Regions from separate parts of the Streptomyces sp. NPDC032198 genome, predicted to be linked through region 2. Evidence: riboswitches for the same ligand, from Rfam matches in the RefSeq annotation. Region 2 holds a riboswitch; each other region holds the start of a gene.

Region 1 (4,143 bases), on a different contig from region 2:
GCTGCGCCTCGGGCCTAGGGTGGCCTGGAGTGGCGCCTCTCCCTCGACGCGGACGCCAGCGACGGCGTGCGGCAGCACTTCACACACGTACCGCCGAGGTAGCCGGCGACCGCTCAAGGGGAATCGCCGCCCCTGCACAAGAGTGGTGCCGCCTCCCCCGCCTCAGCCGGGGCAGCAGCTCCAGTACTCTCCCGCGTCACGCGCTGGCGCGGCTCCCCCCATCGACGTCCGAAGAGGTGGCGCGGCCGGCTTCGTCCGGCGCCAGCAGGGACAGGAGCGAGGCCACGGCCAGGCCGGACTCCGCCGGGTGGCGCAGCACCTCGCCGGGCTCGATCCGGTAGGTGTTGCTGCGCCCTTTCCGGACGTGGGAGAGGTAACCGTCCTGCTCAAGGTCGGCGATGATCTTCTGAACAGCGCGTTCGGTCAGTCGGCAGTGCGCGGCGATGTCCCGGATCCGGGCGTTGCGGTTGTCGGCGATGGCCGCCAGCACCCGCGCATGGTTGGTGAGGAACGTCCATCCGGTGTGGGGCTCGGGCACTTCATGCATGCGACAACTCTAGCGAGCAAGCGTACACGTTTTCAAAAACACGTACTTCCTTTCATGTATTAGTTGACGTGCTTGCGCTGCGAAGTGCAGCCTAGGAGCGGCGCTAGGCACCACGAGAGGGAGAGGCCATGCCGGAGCCTGCACACTCAGACGAGCCCCTCGCCGGGAAGGGCGCCGAGCCCGCACGGGACATCCACCCGTCGCCGCCCCGGCTCCCGCTGCCGGCCACGGTCGACACCGTGTCGGACGGCACCCGGGTGAGCGTGATCGTGCGCGGAGAACTCGACCTCGAAACCGGCGAACGGCTCCGGCCCGACCTGCTCCGCGCCCTGAGCGGATCGACCGAGGGCATCGACCTGTATCTGAGTGAAGTGACCTTCTGCGATTGCTCGGGGACGAACCTTCTGCTCGACCTGCGCCGGCTGGCCCTGCGGGACGGCAAGACCGTGGCGGTGCTCTCGACCAGTACCGCGGTTGAGCGGATGTTCGACCTGACTGCCACCCATGACCTGTTCGCGCCGCCCGAGTTGACTGAGCCGCCCGCCCCCGAAAGCGAGGAGGAGAGCGGACCCGCCGGCGATGAAACGGAGCCCGACAAGGATTCCGAGGAGAGCTTGCGGACCGTCATCTCCCCATTGCGGCGGGCCATGCAGACCCGTCCGACCATCGACCTGGCCCACGGCGTCCTGATGTCCGCCTTCGGCCTGAGTCCCGAAGCGTCCTGGGAAGTACTCGTCACGGCCTCGCAGAACACCAACACAAAACTCCACCACTTGGCGGAGAACTTGGTGGGAACCGCGCAGGGGACCGACCTGCCCGAGGCCGTACAGAAGCAACTCGCGGCAGTCATTGCCAAAGCGAACAAGGCGAGCAAGGTTGGAAAGGAGGGCGAGGTGGACGAGATGAACAATGTTCCGCAGCCGGGCCCACCTAACGCCACCCCCCAGCCACCGGGCGCCACATGACTCGTCCATAGCCGCGCATCCATGACCAACCGCGCCTATTCTTCAGGCTGGTTGGGGTACTTCCGCGGTCCGAGCCGCCCCCAGAGCGCACGCATCGCAGGCGCACACCCATCGAAGGCGATATGCCCCTTATGGCGGTCATGGCGCACCTTGCACCATGTCCATCTTGCCCAATAAAGCCCCTTCTTGCCTTATTCGTAATGCATAGAGACCACTGTCCGCATTGCGCGATTCTTGTGTGAAATAGCGCGATCCGATACGCCTCCATTCGCCGCGCGACCTGCACCCTTTCAGTGGAATCGGTCACATCGGCAGTTCGGGGGGCTCGGGAGCCGTCGAGCGCACTTCCGCTCCGCGCAAAGAAAGTTGGGGCTTTTCGATCAAAGAATGGGATGGGTTCCGGGCGACGGATACTGGCCTCACCCATTCCCTCTGCAAATTCGGCTCTTGTTCCGTTCGGGCTTTCTCGCCTAACGTCACCGTCAATCCGGATGGAACGCCGAATCCTGCCGCTGTCCGGAAACCCTTCCCATCAATCACTTTCGCTCGGCAGGAGCGGGGGACCCAGGTAAGTCGCCGATCCGGATTCCGGAACGGCTCGGGGTGAAGTCGCATGCGCAGTGCGACCGGACATCTCCCGTCCGAACCCGACAGCTCACCTCGTAGGCGACGGAGAGGAATTCGTCATGCCTGCAAAGGGAAAGCACCGCCGCCCCAAGTCCAGCTCACTCAGCCGGGGGCTCGCCGTCGCGGGCACCGGCGGGGCCGTACTCGTTCTCCCGGTGCTCGGCGCCACCGCCGCCACCGCGGCACCGGCCGGGACGGCCGCCAAGCCCGCCGCGGCCCCCAAGACGTACGTCGTCGCCGCGGGCGACTCCCTCGCCAAGATCGCCCGGGAGCACTCCGTGAGCGGCGGCTGGAAGAAGCTGTACGAGGACAACCGCAGCGCGCTCGGCGACGACCCGAAGCTGATCCACCCCGGCCTCAAGCTCACGCTCGGCTCGCCGGCCGCGCCCGCCGAGCGAGCGGACCGCTCCGAGCGCGATGACACGCTCACCGCCAAGCCCGCCGTGGCCCCGGCGGCGAAGTCCTACACCGACGACCTGGACGGCTGGATCAAGGAATCGCTGGACATCATGGCCCAGCGCGGCATCCCCGGTACCTACGAGGGCATCCACCGCAACGTCATACGCGAGTCCTCCGGCAACCCGCTTGCCATAAACAACTGGGACTCCAACGCCGTCGCAGGAACCCCGTCCAAGGGGCTCCTGCAGGTCATCGCCCCGACGTTCGACGCCTACCACGTGCCCGGCACCTCGTCGGACAGCTTCGACCCGGTCGCCAACATCACCGCCGCCTGCAACTACGCGGCCGACCGGTACGGCTCGATCGACAACGTCAACGGCGCGTACTGATCCCGACTGGACCGCATCCGGTCTCGTCCGCCCCGAGCCCCGGCACCCCAGGTGTCCGGGGCTCAGGCCTGTCCGAATCCACCACCGGGCCGTGCACCGACGGCTCTCGCATCGCCGGTTCCTGACCAACCGTCATGCGCCCGCCGTCCACGTACACGCATCCCCGTCAGATGCCCTCGTCGCCCAGCACCCGCCGCACCGCCTGCTGGGCCGCGTAGAAGTCGGCGTCGGAGACGCCCGGGTCGTCCTCGACCTGGTCGAGCCACTCCGAGATCTCCTCGGCCGTCCACAGGTCAAAGCCCTTCGGAATGTCCAGGGTCGAGGTGTTCGCGCGCAGCTGCTCTGCGGCAGCCGCTTCCTTGACGCTACGCGTGCTCACTTCGATCATCGCGTCTCTCCCTTCAAGGGATGGGGGACCGGACGGGCGACCCTGCCAGACGCCTCCCGGGAATGTCCAACGCGTCGCTCTCGCGTTCGCCTCCCGGAGTCGTGGCCGCCTCCTCCGGCTCCGGGTTCCCTGAGGGACACCGGCGTGTCACACGCCGGTGTCCCTCTGCCTCGGAGGCGCGGTGGGGCGGATCCGTCTCAGCGCCGGGCGCGGCGGGTCACCGTCCTCGGTGAACTCCACGGCCGGGACGTTCAGCAGCTCGGACATGCGGGGGAAGAGGCCCGGGAGGGTGGCGTCATCGGCCCGGACCGGGCCGCCGTCGCGGCTTCGGTGCGCGGTGGCGTGGGCGACCCCCAGCTCCATCACGTACTTCCCGGGCTCCCGGCCCGCCGCCTCCTGGCGGGCGCGGTCGCCCGTCACGACCTGCTCGGCGTACGTGTTCATGGCCGCGGCCCCATGACGGCTCCGTCGGTGGTCCGGTCACTCGGCCTCCACGGTGACTCGTCGCCTCGGTCCACGAAAGGGCGGCAGGGGCGGCGGCGGAGGCAGAGCCAGGGGGCGGAAAGGGCACATCGCCGGGCGGGATGCGTCCCCGCCACTCGGATCGCGACTGATCCGGAGGGGCACGGACGTTCCAGCCCTCCGTTCCAGGCGCCCTACGTTTCCGCAGGTCAGATACGTTCAAGCGTTCCATCGTCCCGAACTGTCCGCCTTTCCTGGCCATGTGGGCGTATCGCCCCACACGCTTCAGTCGTGCTCGTTCTGGAGCTCCGCCCACGCCCCGCAGTGGCAGTTGTACGGCACTCGTACGCAGTGGTGGGTGTGGCA
Region 2 (4,143 bases):
CGGTCCGACGGGGTCTGCATGGGGCCAGGGTACGGGTCGCGGGGGCGCGTCGGCCGGGGCAGGCTAGGAGACGTCGAAGGGCGGGACGAGGACCCGAGGCGGAAGGACGTACGGTCGACGGAGCAGGGACCTACGACCGGCACCGTACGGACTCTCTGGTCGGGCGCCGTGCGGACCATCGGCCGGCACCGTACGGACCATCGGCCGGCGGAGCACTCGTGACGGCATGAGACACTGGTCTAGACAAGTGTGAGACACCTGGAAGGGCAGCAACACATGGCTGAGCGCCGCGTCAACGTCGGCTGGGCCGAGGGCCTTCACGCCCGACCCGCCTCCATCTTCGTCCGCGCGGCCACCGCCGCCGGCGTCCCCGTGACGATCGCCAAGGCTGACGGCAACCCCGTGAACGCCGCCTCCATGCTCGCGGTGCTCGGTCTGGGCGCGCAGGGCGGCGAGGAGATCGTGCTCGCCTCCGACGCCGAGGGCGCGGACGCCGCTCTCGACCGTCTGGCGAAGCTGGTCGCGGACGGCCTCGAGGAACTCCCCGAGACCGTCTAGTAAAGACTGGTACTCATACGCCGAAGGGCTCGCCTCGAATAGGGGCGGGCCCTTTGGCGTTTCTGGTTCCACTTGCCTGATATCAGTCGTCGACATTGAATTCGGACAGCAGAAATAATCCCCCGCCGAATAACTCTTCTTTGTATACGGCGCCTCTGTTAATGCCGTAGGCCCACTGCGTTTACGGGATGTTGCGAACCCCTCACACCGGGGATGCCGCGGCCCTGCACGAAGCGCGGCCGGTGCGCGGAGGCCGTCCGTTCCGTGTGCTGCGCGGTGAGCGCGCGGGCCCGCTCCGCGTCACCGCGCGCCACCGCGTCGACGATCGCGGCATGCTCGGCCCAGGCCTCGGCGGGGGCCGCCGACGCCTCCACCACGTACATCCAGGCGATCTTGTGCCGGAGCTGGGTGAGCAGCGCCGTGAGGCCCGGGCTGCCGGACGCCTGGGCGAGCGTCTCGTGGAACCAGCCGCCCAGTGAGCGCAGATCCTCGCTCCGGCCGTGCCGCGACCGCTCCTGGCCGAGCCTGACGAGGCCGCGCAGGACCTTCAGGTGCGCCTCCGTGCGGCGCTGCGCGGCGCGGGCGGCGCCCAGCGGCTCCAGGAGCGCGCGGATCTCCAGGAGGTCGGCGGCCTCCTCCTCGGTCGGTTCCGCCACGCACGCGCCCGCGTGCCTGCGCGTGACGACGAAGCCCTCGGACTCCAGGGTGCGCAGGGCCTCGCGCACGGGGACGCGGGAGACTCCGTAGCGGCGCGCGAGCAGTTCCTCGGTGAGCCGGCCGCCCCGTTCGTAGACACCGGAGACGATGTCGTCCCGGATTGCCGTGCATACCGAGTGCGCGGGAATGCGCATGACTGACCTCCGCCTTAATCCCCGCGAAACGCGGTCGATCGACGCCTGTTCTGCGACTCTATTGCAGAGCCGCCGAATTTCCGACGGCCGGCCGAAATCCAGGGATACTTTTGGCCAAAGGCGATAGGGGCGGGGAACAAGAACGGCGAAAGCCCCGGCTCTCGACGAGCCGGGGCTTTCGGTGAATCAGGTGCGCTTCGCGCGTCCGTCCAGGACCAACGGGATCAGACGTTGACGCCGTGCGAGCGGAGGTACGAGATCGGGTCGATGTCCGTGCCGTAGTCCTCGCCGGTGCGGGCCTCGAAGTGGAGGTGCGGGCCGCTGGAGTTGCCCGTGGAGCCGGAGAGGCCGATCTGCTGGCCCGGAGTGACCGCCTGGCCGACCGTGACGCCGAGGGACGACATGTGGCCGTACTGGGTGTACGTGCCGTCGTTCATCTTGATGACCACGTTGTTGCCGTAGGCGCCGCCCCAGCCGGCCTCGACGACGGTGCCGGAGCCGACCGCGTGGACCGAGGTGCCGGACGCGGCGTGGAAGTCGATGCCGGTGTGGCTGCCGGAGGACCACATGGCGCCGCCGGTCTGGTAGCCCGTGGAGACGTACGAGCCGCTGACCGGGGCCACGTAGGTGTTCAGGCGCTTGCGCTCGGCCTCGCGCGCGGCACGCTCCTTGGCCTCGCGCTCCTTCTTGGCCTTGGCCTTCGCCTCGGCCTCGGCCTTGCGCTTCGCCTCTTCGGCCTTCTTCTTTGCGGCCTCTTCGGCCTTCTTGGCGGCTGCGGCGTCGTCGGCGGCCTGCTGCTGGGCAGCGGCCTGCGCGTCGATGCTCTGGGCGAGCGAGTCGCCCACGGAGATGGCCTGGGTGAGGCCGGTGTGCTCAAGAGCCGCAGCGTCGTCGGCGGCGAGCGCCGGAGCGGCCAGGCCTCCGATGACACCGGTGGTGGTGAGGGCTGCGACGCCCGCCACGTTCGCGGTCGTACGCGTGAGGCGGCTCGGGCGACGGTGCTTCCCGGTGGCACGGGTGAACGCCATGAAGCGGCTGATCCTTTCCTTCCTTCTCGCCTACCGGGTTAGCTGACGGGTTCGGAGCAGGAAGGTCTCCTACGAGTCCCTCACCTGACGGCAAGGTTCCCGATTCACCCCAAGGGGACATGTGGGTCCCCGGCTCCCCTGGCTCGCGCCGTACGGGGACTCGGCGATGACTGTCCGGTGCCGCGGGTGCGGCGTACTGCATGACGAACAGCCGGGATGACGCTAAGCGGGCCATCTTTCAAACGACAAACGGATCAGAGTTTTTGTAGCGCACGCCACAGGTCAGACACGTAACCTCCATATCAATTCGGACATATGAGGACCCCAGTAGCCAATTCCCGCCACTGGGGTCCCGACATGTCCTGACTGTCACTCAGCCGGTGACCACACTCACTTCACCGATGCCGAGCGCCCTGACGGGCTCCTCGATCTGCGCGGCGTCCCCGACGAGCACCGTCACCAGCCGGTCCACCGGGAAGGCGCTCACGACGGCGGCAGTGGCCTCCACGGTGCCGGTGGCGGCCAACTGGCGGTACAGCTGAGCCTGGAAGTCGTCCGGCAGGTGCTGCTCGACCTGGTCGGCGAGCGTGGCCGCGACGGACGCCGCCATCTCGTACTTGAGCGGGGCGACGCCCACCAGGTTCTGCACGGCGACGTCGCGCTCGGCGTCCGTGAGTCCCTCGGCGGCGAGCGTGCGCAGCACCTTCCACAGGTCGTCGAGCGCCGGGCCCGTGGACTCGGTGTCCACGGAGCCGCTGATGGCGAGCATCGCGGCGCCGCTTCCGTCCGGCGTGGAACGCAGGACCTGGGCGAACGACCGTACGCCGTAGGTGTATCCCTTCTCCTCGCGCAGGACGCGGTCCAGACGCGAGGTGAGGGTGCCGCCCAGGCAGTACGTGCCGAGCACCTGTGCGGGCCAGACACGGTCGTGCCGGTCCGGGCCCACGCGGCCGATGAGCAGCTGCGTCTGGACGGCTCCGGGGCGGTCCACGATGACGACACGCCCGGTGTCGTCCGCGGTCACCGGAGGCACCGGACGCGGTTCGGCGGTGCCGCCCGTCCAGGCGCCGACGGTGTCGGCGAGGACGGCGTCCAGGTCGACGCCGGTCAGGTCGCCCACGATGACGGCCGTCGCCGTGGCGGGACGCACGTGCTTCTCGTAGAAGGTGCGCACCGCCGCCGAGTCGATGGCCGTGACCGTCTCCTCGGTGCCCTGGCGGGGGCGCGACATGCGAGCGGTCGCCGGGAAGAGCTGCCGGGAGAGCTCCTTGGCGGCGCGCCGCCCCGGGTTGGCGGCCTCGTGCGGGATCTCGTCCAGGCGGTTGCGTACGAGGCGTTCGATCTCGCTGTCCGCGAAGGCGGGGGCGCGCAGGGCGTCGGAGAGCAGGCCCATCGCCTTCGGCAGGCGGGAGACCGGGACTTCGAGGGAGACGCGGACGCCGGGGTGGTCGGCGTGCGCGTCCATGGTGGCGCCGCAGCGGTCGAGTTCGGCGGCGAAGTCCTCGGCGGAGTGCTTGTCGGTGCCTTCGTTGAAGGCCCTCGCCATGATCGTGGCGACGCCGTCGAGGCCCTCGGGCTCCGCGTCCAGCGGCGCCTCGAGGTGGACCTCCACAGCGACGACCTGCTGGCCGGGGCGGTGGCAGCGCAGCACGGTGAGGCCGTTGTCCAGGGTGGCGCGCTCGGGCGCGGGGAAGGCCCACGGCCGT
Region 3 (4,143 bases), on a different contig from region 2:
CCGCGAGCAGGGCCAGTTCGTGCCGGGCCTGCTCCATCTCGTCCAGGACCCGGCGCGCCCGCGCGAGCAGCAGCTCACCCGCGCCGGTCAGCCGTGCCCCGCGGTGATGCCGGACCAGGAGCGCGGTGCCCGCCTCCCGTTCGAGCTTGGCCAGCTGCTGGGAGAGGGCGGGCACGGTGTAGCCGAGGCGCTCGGCGGCGCGGGTGATCGACCCGGCCTCGGAGACCGCCACCAGTGCGGCGAGCCGCGTCGGGTCGTACATGGCCTCTCCCGGTGCAGGAGCCGACGGGCGGTGCGGCTGTCCGTCGGCCGTGGGGCTAAACGACTGCTTAAGGCAGACCCAGGATATTCCACATACCTGCTGAAGGCAGAAGAACGGCAGGCTGGGCGCCATGGACGCACAACTGGTCGCCTTCACCGGAGTCGCCGCGGGCATGGTCGCCATGCCGGGCGCCGACTTCGCCGTCGTCGTGCGCAACGCCCTCGCATCCCGCCGCGCCGGAGTGACGTGCGCGATCGGTGTGGCGGGCGGGCTCCTGGTGCACACGGCGCTCGCGGTGGCCGGGGTCGCGGCGGTCCTCGCGGCGGTCCCCACGCTCTTCCGTGCGCTGCAGGCCGCGGGCGGGGCCTATGTGCTCTACCTCGGGTATCGCGCGCTGCGGTCGGCGGCGCGGCCCCTGCGGAGCTTCGAAACGACGGACGGCACGGAGCCGGCAGCGGCCGGGGGCAGCCTGCGGCAGGGCTTCTTCACCAACGCCCTCAACCCCAAGGCGCCCATCACGTTCCTCAGCGTGCTGCCGCAGTTCGTGCCCGCGGGCAGCCCCGCGATGCCCAGGACACTGCTGCTCGCGTCCATCATCGTGGCCCTCGCCCTGGTGTGGTTCCCGGTCGTCGCGCTCCTGGTCGACCGGCTCGGCCGCTGGCTGCGCAAGCCGCGTACGGCCCGTGCGATCGAGGGCGGCACGGGGGTCGCGCTCAGTGTGCTGGGCGCGGTCCTCCTCACCGAGGCCCTGCTGGCCTGACGTCGTCCGACGTGTCCGGTCCTGTGCCCTCGGTGCCTCCTGTGCCCTCGTCCTTGCCCGCGCGGCGCAGCAGCAGGGGGAGCACGCCCCACAGGCCCGCGCACACCAGGAGCGTGCCCGCGCTCGCGATGATCCCGCCGGTCCTGCCCACCGCCACGTCCACCACCAGGAGCACGGAACCGGCGAGCGCGAACACCAGGACCCCCATGCCGATGACGGCCAGGCGGGACGAGACCCGCACGATCCGCGGCTTGGAGTGCTGCCCGAAGAGCGACCGGTGCACGGCGGCCGGAGCCGTGAACAGCGCCGCGGCGAGGACGGCGAGCAGCAGCGTGGTCACGTAGGTGGCGCGCTGCACGGTGTCGAGCGAGGCGAAGCGCTCGGTGAAGGCGAGCGTCAGCAGGAACGCGAAGAGGATCTGCACCCCGGCCTGCGTGACCCGCAGTTCCTGGAGGATCTCCGCGAAATTGCGGTCGGCGCGTTCGAAGCGCGTCTCGTTGCGGGGCGCATCGCCTGCCGTGGAGGAGCTGTTGTTTTCGGCCATGGCGCACGAGTATCCGCGCCGACGCCCTGTACGCCCGGCGGGCGCGCCGGTCAGCGGGCCGGGCGGGAGCCACGCGGGGGCAGTCCGCGCGGTGGCGGTGGCGGGGGTTGGTGAGCCCCCGCCACCGCCGTCCCACAGCCGACGGCCGATGACGGACGATCAGCGCACCCTGCCGTACCAGACGCTCTTGGTCCAGATCTTCTCGAGCCGCACCACGGTGTTCGACTTGGGGGCGTGCCAGATCCGGCCCTTACCGGCGTAGATGCCGACGTGGTAGACGTTCCGGCCGGAGTGGAAGAAGACCAGGTCGCCGCGGACGCGGTGGGACGCGGAGATGTGGCGGGTCTTGTTGTACTGCTGTGCCGCGGTGCGGGGGAGCTTCTTGCCCGCGCGCTTGAACGAGTAGAGGGTCAGACCCGAGCAGTCGAACCGCCGTGGCCCCGTCGCTCCGTAGCGGTACGGAGCGCCCTTCTTGGAGGCGGCGATCTTGAGCGCCTTCGTTCCGTGCGTCGCGGCCTGTGCTTCCGACGTGAGCCCTGGGCCCACGAGGGTGCCGCCCACGACGGCGAGCGTGAGAGCCGATACGGAACCGGCCCTGGTCAGCAGCGACGGAACATGATTCAGCGCAGTCATGCGCAACCCTTCGTCAACCGCCTGTGAAGGATGACCTGTCGGATTCGGGCTGACAAAGTTGCCCGGCCGCGCTGTGCGGCTTCACCCCAAGGGCCGTGGTCCGGACTCTCCGGACCGACCCGTCATGCCTGGGTCCTCCACTCCTGCCGATGCACCGATGTCGACCGGTCATCCGGGTGGCGGCAGGACTCGGCGTCCGCCCGGACCGCCCCGCCGCTGTGGCGGGGGCTTGTCGTCGGAAGGGATCTTGACCCGTCAAGGGCAAGAATTCCGAGCCGAAACGGCGTTTTGTGAGGCTCCTCACGGCTGAACCGTTCGGGTGGACAAGGTCGGATACGGGATCGGGTCAAGGCACCGGACGATCGTTCGACCAGCACCGGAACGAGGAATTCCGCCCCTCGCGTACACATCTGACGCAACCTAAGAGGGCTTCAAGAACGACGATCGTCTACGCCGAACGAGGTAGCCCGTTTGGTTCGTTTGAGATCGGCCCGGGACAGCTCGGACTTCGGACGACGGGGTGACGGGGGCTCAGGAGGGTGGAGTGACGGGTCTTCAGGATGTCGTCGGCGGCGGCACGGTGACCCGCCCGGCCCGCCGCTCCCCGTCAAGCACCCGCAGCGCCCTGGCCAGCGTCGGCGCGTGCACGGCGCTCTCGCCCCGCTGGTGCATGAGTGTCAGCGCGTCCAGGAGGGCGGTCGCCCTGCCGACCAGGGCCTGGGCGGCGCGCAGTCCGCCGTACGTGTCCGAGGCGCGGGCGGGGTTGATCCGGCCCACCAGGTCGACCACTTCGAGGTACCGGTCGATCAACTCGCCCTCGGCGCGGGTGAGTGCGGGCAGCGGGGGAAGTTCGGGCGGCAGCACCGGTGGTTCACCCCGCGTCCGGGGTGCGCGGGGACGACTTGCGGCTCGCGATGATCCGGTCCACCAGGCCGTAGTCAACTGCCTCGGCCGCGCTGAGGATCTTGTCCCGCTCGATGTCGGCCGCGATCCGTTCCGCGCTCTGGCCCGTGTGCTGGACGAGCAGCCTCTCCAGTTGCGCGCGCGTGCGCAGGAGTTCGTCGGCCTGGATCGCCAGGTCGGAGGTCTGGCCGTGGATGGGCTCGGCGAGCGACGGCTGGTGGATCAGCACCCGGGCGCCGGGCAGCGCGAACCGCTTGCCGGGGGTGCCCGCGGCCAGCAGGACGGCGGCCGATGAGGCGGCCTGCCCCAGGCAGGTCGTCTCCACGTCGCAGCTGACGAACCGGATCGTGTCGTAGATCGCGGTCATCGCGCTGAACGAGCCGCCGGGGGAGTTGATGTAGAGCGAGATGTCGCGGTCGGGCGCCAGGTATTCGAGGTGCATGAACTGCGCCATCACGTCGTTGGCCGACGTGTTGTCGATCGGCGTCCCCAGGAAGACGATGCGCTCCTCCAGCAGCTTCGAGTACGGATCGAGGGTCCGCTGCCCTGAGCTGGTGCGCTCGCTGAACTCGGGCAGGACATAGCGGGCGAACGGTCGGTTCATGGCACGTCTCTCCTCTGCCGGGGTCGGCTGCTCCCCAAAGCTTCCTGTAAAAAAAGTACAGGACGTACGTAACGGTGTGATGGGGAGCATGTTCGGGTGATCGGCCGGAGTCAACACGTGCGCCGCGTTTCAGCCCCTCGCTGAAAGCGAAGGCCCCGGCGTGCGGGGCGGGATGGCCGGCGCGGCGACGCGGGCATACTCCGCCTCGTCGCGATCTCAGCCGCCCCGAGCCGAAGGCGTCGTATGAGCCCCGAAGCACATCAAGTCCGCGAAGCCTCCGGGCTCGTCCACCTCACCGCCCGCGAACTCGCCGCCAAGATCCGCACCCGTAAGCTGTCCGCGCGCGAGGTCGTCCAGGCGCACCTGGACCGGATCGAGCAGGTCAACGGCCCGGTGAACGCGGTGGTGACCTGCGTGGCGGAGCGCGCGCTCGACGA
Region 4 (4,143 bases), on a different contig from region 2:
CTCTCGACGTTCTCGCGGCGCTCGGCCTGCTCCTTGCGCTGGTCGGCGATCTCCGCGCGCTGGGAGACGTACTGCCTTATCGGGTAGGCGAGGGCGACAACCAGCGAGCAGAGCACGAGCGCGAGGAGCGCGGCGCGTCCCGTCAGCCGGGAGCGGCGTGCCTGGCGCTTGGTCTGGGAGCGGTAGACACGCTCCGCGGTCTGCTCGCCGAGCAGCCGCAGCCTGGTCGCGGTGGAGAACCGGTCGCGGTCCTTCACGGCCATGTGTGCCGCCTCCCCGATACGTACGTACGTCCCCGCACACGGTACGGGACCGAGTACGGGGACGTAGGTAACTACTCAGCGGAGCCGAGGACCGGAGGTCTTCAGCCCTTGAAGCGGGGGAACGCGCTGCGGCCCGCGTAGACGGCCGCGTCGTCGAGGATCTCCTCGATGCGGAGCAGCTGGTTGTACTTGGCGACGCGCTCGGAGCGGGCCGGGGCGCCGGTCTTGATCTGGCCGCAGTTGGTGGCGACGGCGAGGTCGGCGATGGTGACGTCCTCGGTCTCACCGGAGCGGTGCGACATCATGCACTTGAAGCCGCTGCGCTGGGCCATCTCGACGGCGTCCAGGGTCTCGGTCAGCGAGCCGATCTGGTTGACCTTCACCAGGAGGGCGTTCGCGGACTTCTCCTCGATGCCACGGGCCAGGCGCTCGGGGTTGGTGACGAACAGGTCGTCGCCCACGAGCTGGACCTTGTCGCCGAGCTTCTCGGTGATGACGTTCCAGCCGGCCCAGTCGTCCTCGAACAGCGGGTCCTCGATGGAGACGAGCGGGTACGAGGAGACGAGCTCCTCGTAGTACTCGGTCATCTCGGCGGCCGAGCGGGACTTGCCCTCGAACTCGTACTTGCCGTCCTTGTAGAACTCGGACGCGGCGACGTCGAGCGCGAGGCCGATCTGCTCGCCGGGGACGTAACCGGCCTGCTTGATGGCCTCGAGGATGAGGTCGAGCGCGGCGCGGTTGGAGTCCAGGTTCGGGGCGAAGCCGCCCTCGTCGCCCAGGCCGGTGGAGAGGCCCTTGTCCTTCAGGACCTTCTTCAGCGTGTGGTAGACCTCGGTGCCCCAGCGCAGGGCCTCCGAGAACGACTCGGCGCCGATCGGCGCGATCATGAACTCCTGGATGTCGACGTTCGAGTCGGCGTGCGACCCGCCGTTCAGGATGTTCATCATCGGAACGGGCAGCAGGTGCGCGTTCGGGCCGCCGAGGTAGCGGAAGAGCGGGAGGTCGGAGGCCTCCGACGCGGCGTGCGCGACGGCCAGCGAGACGCCGAGGATGGCGTTGGCGCCGAGCGAGCCCTTGTTGTCGGTGGCGTCGAGGTCGAACATCGCCTGGTCGATCAGGCGCTGCTCGGTCGCGTCGTACCCGACGAGCTCCGGGCCGATCTGCTCGATGACGGCGAGGACGGCCTTCTCCACGCCCTTGCCCATGTAACGGTTGGGGTCACCGTCACGGAGTTCGATGGCCTCGAAAGCACCGGTGGACGCACCGGACGGAACGGCGGCACGACCCGTGCTGCCGTCGTCGAGGCCGACCTCGACCTCGACCGTGGGGTTGCCTCGGGAGTCCAGGATTTCCCGGGCTACGACGACGTCGATGGACGGCACGAGCATCTCCTTCTGGGATGTGACGCGGGTACGCGGGGCGTTGGCCTCGCGGACACGAGCCTAACCGGCTCCCGGACAAGAGCCAGCCGGGCGACCGCCCTGTGGACAAACCGAGAGCAAAATGTTTCCGAACGGAACAAAGCGTGGAGGGCAAAAGAACCCCGCCCCGGTGCGTACGGGGGATACGCGCACCGGGACGGGGTGGACCCGTGGGGACGGGGGTGGACCGGCAGTACGTGCGGGCGTCACCAGCTCCGTCGGTCGCGCCTCCGCCGGGGGGCGCGACCGCCAGGTGCCGCCTGCCTGCCTCCTCAGCTCTTAGCTGAGGTGCAGCTGCTGGCCCGGGTAGATCATGTCGGCGTTGTCGATGATGTCGCCGTTGAGCTTGTACACCTTGTGCCAGCCGCCCTTGACGTCCTTGGCCTCGGCGATCTTGGAGAGGGTGTCACCCTTCTTGACCTTGTACTCGCCGTCGCCCTTCTTGACCGTCTTGCCGGTCGGGGTCTCGACGGTCTTCTTGGACTCGGCCTTCGGAGCGGCCTCGGCCTTCTTGGGGGCCTGCTGCTGCGGCTGCTCGGTCTGCGCGCTGGGCTGGCTCTTCGGCTGCTCCTGGGTCTGCTGCGGGGCGCTCTCCTGCGCACCGCCACCCTCGTTGGACGCGCCCGAGAGGCCGACGCCGCAGGACGGCCAGGCACCCTTGCCCTGCCCCGCGAGGACCTTCTCGCCGATCTCGATCTGCTGGGCCTTGGAGGCCTGGTCGGCGCTGGGCGCGTACTTCGTGCCGCCGTACGCGGCCCAGGTGGACGACGAGAACTGCAGGCCGCCCGTGTAGCCGTTGCCGGTGTTGATCGACCAGTTGCCGCCGGACTCGCACTGGGCGACGGCGTCCCACTCCTGGTTCGTCGCGGCGGAGGCCTGGCCTGCGGCCATCAGCGGGGCCGCGACCGCGACACCGGTGACGCCGGCGAGCGTGGCGACACGGGTGGCCTTGGACGGGCGGCGGTGCTTGCCCTTGCTGGAAAACAGCATGAGTGATCCCCTCACCGACGCCTGCGAGGTGAGCTGTCGGGTTCGGGCCGATGAAGTTGCCCGGCCGCGCTTCCTGAGCGCGACTTAACCCCTAGCCGTTCCCGTCCGTCTGCCTCGCTCTCGCGATGCTCAACGGCCGGGCCCGGCGGAAACCTTGGTTCCCCCGCTCCTGCCTACGGCGCTTACGCGACGACTGTTCCCGAACGGCCGTTGGCAGGACTCGGCGTACCGACCGGCGGGGCCCGCTGTGGCGAGCGGTCACGACCGTAGACATGCGATCGGCCGAATTTCAAAGACGATCAGGGCTTCTGAGACCCATCTCTCACTTGCGCCAATTGGGACATCAAGCGCAAAGCGACTCACCAACTACCCCTACTTTTCGCCCAAATCGAGGCTCTGACCGGGAAGGATGAGATCGGGGTCGGAGCCGACCGACTTCTCGTTCTCGGCATACAGCTCGGTCCACCCGCCCTTCACGTCGAGGTCGTCGGCGATGACCGAGAGGTTGTCGCCGGAGCGGACCGTGTACGTCCCGTCGGAGCCGTCCTGCTGACGCTCTTCGCCGCGGGAGGCGTGCCGGCCCGAACCCTCACGGGAGGCGTCACCGGACGGCTCGCCGTCCGCGCTGCCGCCGCGGTGGCGGCCTTCGCCCTCACCGGCGGAAGAGTCGGAGCCGGGCGAAGTGGCATCATCCCGCCCGGACTTGTCCGGGTCGCCGGACTTGGCCGAGTCATCCGACTTGCCGGACTCGTCGTGATTCTTGTCTCGCGACGTGCCGTCGGAGTCACCGGCATCGGCATCGGGGCCGTCGGCGGTGTCGGGCTTCTCGGAAGACTTCTCCGAGCCCGAGGGCTTCTTCGAGGCCCCGGCGTCGTCCGAGGGGTCGGCGGACTCGCTCGGCTCGTCCGACTCCGCCGCATCGCCGGAGCCGGTCGACTCCGACGGCTCGTCAGAAGGAATCGTCGTGATCGGGGCGCCCGGGTCGACGTCGGCCGCGGCACCGTCCTGGGTGAGACCGGCGATCGGCGCGCAGCTCGGCCAGGCCTTGGTCCCCTGGTCGTCGAGGACCTTCTCGGCGACGGAGATCTGCTGCGAGCGGCTGGCCTGGTCGGCGCTCGGCGCGAAGTCGAGGCCGCCGTACTCCTCCCAGAGCTCCTGCGAGAACTGGAGCCCGCCGTAGTAACCGTTGCCCTCGTCCGCGCTCCAGGATCCGCCGCTCTCGCACTGCGCGAGCTTGTCCCACGTGACGGTGTCCGCCGCGCTCGCACTGGTGGCGCCGAGCAGCGGGATGGCGATGGCCGATCCTGCGACTCCTGCCGCGACGATCAGGGCCGGGGCCTGGCGGGGGCGTCGGTGACGACCATTGCCGGAGAGCATGCGGGTGCCTTTCGCGTGACTGGAGCGACGACTGCGGCACGGGAGGCCGAGTCGTCGTGAACGTAGCGGCAGTCGAACGCTTGTCACAAGTC

What was found. Region 2 has a riboswitch for cyclic di-AMP ahead of AB0E78_RS37895 (M23 family metallopeptidase). Riboswitches for the same ligand answer to the same signal wherever they lie in the genome.
Positions count from the first base shown of each region.
Region 1: it holds a riboswitch for cyclic di-AMP, as region 2 does, so the genes downstream of both, AB0E78_RS39355 (LysM peptidoglycan-binding domain-containing protein) here and AB0E78_RS37895 (M23 family metallopeptidase) in region 2, are expected to answer to the same signal.
Region 3: it holds a riboswitch for cyclic di-AMP, as region 2 does, so the genes downstream of both, AB0E78_RS12995 (C40 family peptidase) here and AB0E78_RS37895 (M23 family metallopeptidase) in region 2, are expected to answer to the same signal.
Region 4: it holds a riboswitch for cyclic di-AMP, as region 2 does, so the genes downstream of both, AB0E78_RS16265 (transglycosylase family protein) here and AB0E78_RS37895 (M23 family metallopeptidase) in region 2, are expected to answer to the same signal.

Region 1 covers NZ_JBEZVL010000021.1:82,806-86,948, forward strand. Annotated here, with positions in the region: gene AB0E78_RS39345 (helix-turn-helix domain-containing protein) at 197-547, opposite strand; gene AB0E78_RS39350 (ANTAR domain-containing protein) at 787-1,512, shown strand; cyclic di-AMP (ydaO/yuaA leader) riboswitch at 2,000-2,194, shown strand; gene AB0E78_RS39355 (LysM peptidoglycan-binding domain-containing protein) at 2,199-2,927, shown strand; gene AB0E78_RS39360 (hypothetical protein) at 3,094-3,315, opposite strand; gene AB0E78_RS39365 (hypothetical protein) at 3,463-3,759, opposite strand.
Region 2 covers NZ_JBEZVL010000019.1:77,056-81,198, forward strand. Annotated here, with positions in the region: gene AB0E78_RS37880 (GNAT family N-acetyltransferase) at 1-20, opposite strand, end outside; gene AB0E78_RS37885 (HPr family phosphocarrier protein) at 277-558, shown strand; gene AB0E78_RS37890 (GntR family transcriptional regulator) at 717-1,409, opposite strand; gene AB0E78_RS37895 (M23 family metallopeptidase) at 1,634-2,437, opposite strand; cyclic di-AMP (ydaO/yuaA leader) riboswitch at 2,450-2,613, opposite strand; gene AB0E78_RS37900 (pitrilysin family protein) at 2,811-4,143, opposite strand, start outside.
Region 3 covers NZ_JBEZVL010000004.1:427,418-431,560, reverse strand. Annotated here, with positions in the region: gene AB0E78_RS13010 (LysR family transcriptional regulator) at 1-262, opposite strand, end outside; gene AB0E78_RS13005 (LysE family translocator) at 393-1,022, shown strand; gene AB0E78_RS13000 (DUF6328 family protein) at 1,000-1,566, opposite strand; gene AB0E78_RS12995 (C40 family peptidase) at 1,726-2,199, opposite strand; cyclic di-AMP (ydaO/yuaA leader) riboswitch at 2,203-2,375, opposite strand; gene AB0E78_RS12990 (hypothetical protein) at 2,755-3,063, opposite strand; gene AB0E78_RS12985 (ATP-dependent Clp protease proteolytic subunit) at 3,071-3,706, opposite strand; gene AB0E78_RS12980 (amidase) at 3,950-4,143, shown strand, end outside.
Region 4 covers NZ_JBEZVL010000005.1:499,412-503,554, reverse strand. Annotated here, with positions in the region: gene AB0E78_RS16275 (septum formation initiator family protein) at 1-263, opposite strand, end outside; gene eno (phosphopyruvate hydratase) at 365-1,645, opposite strand; gene AB0E78_RS16265 (transglycosylase family protein) at 1,964-2,674, opposite strand; cyclic di-AMP (ydaO/yuaA leader) riboswitch at 2,678-2,865, opposite strand; gene AB0E78_RS16260 (transglycosylase family protein) at 3,047-4,051, opposite strand.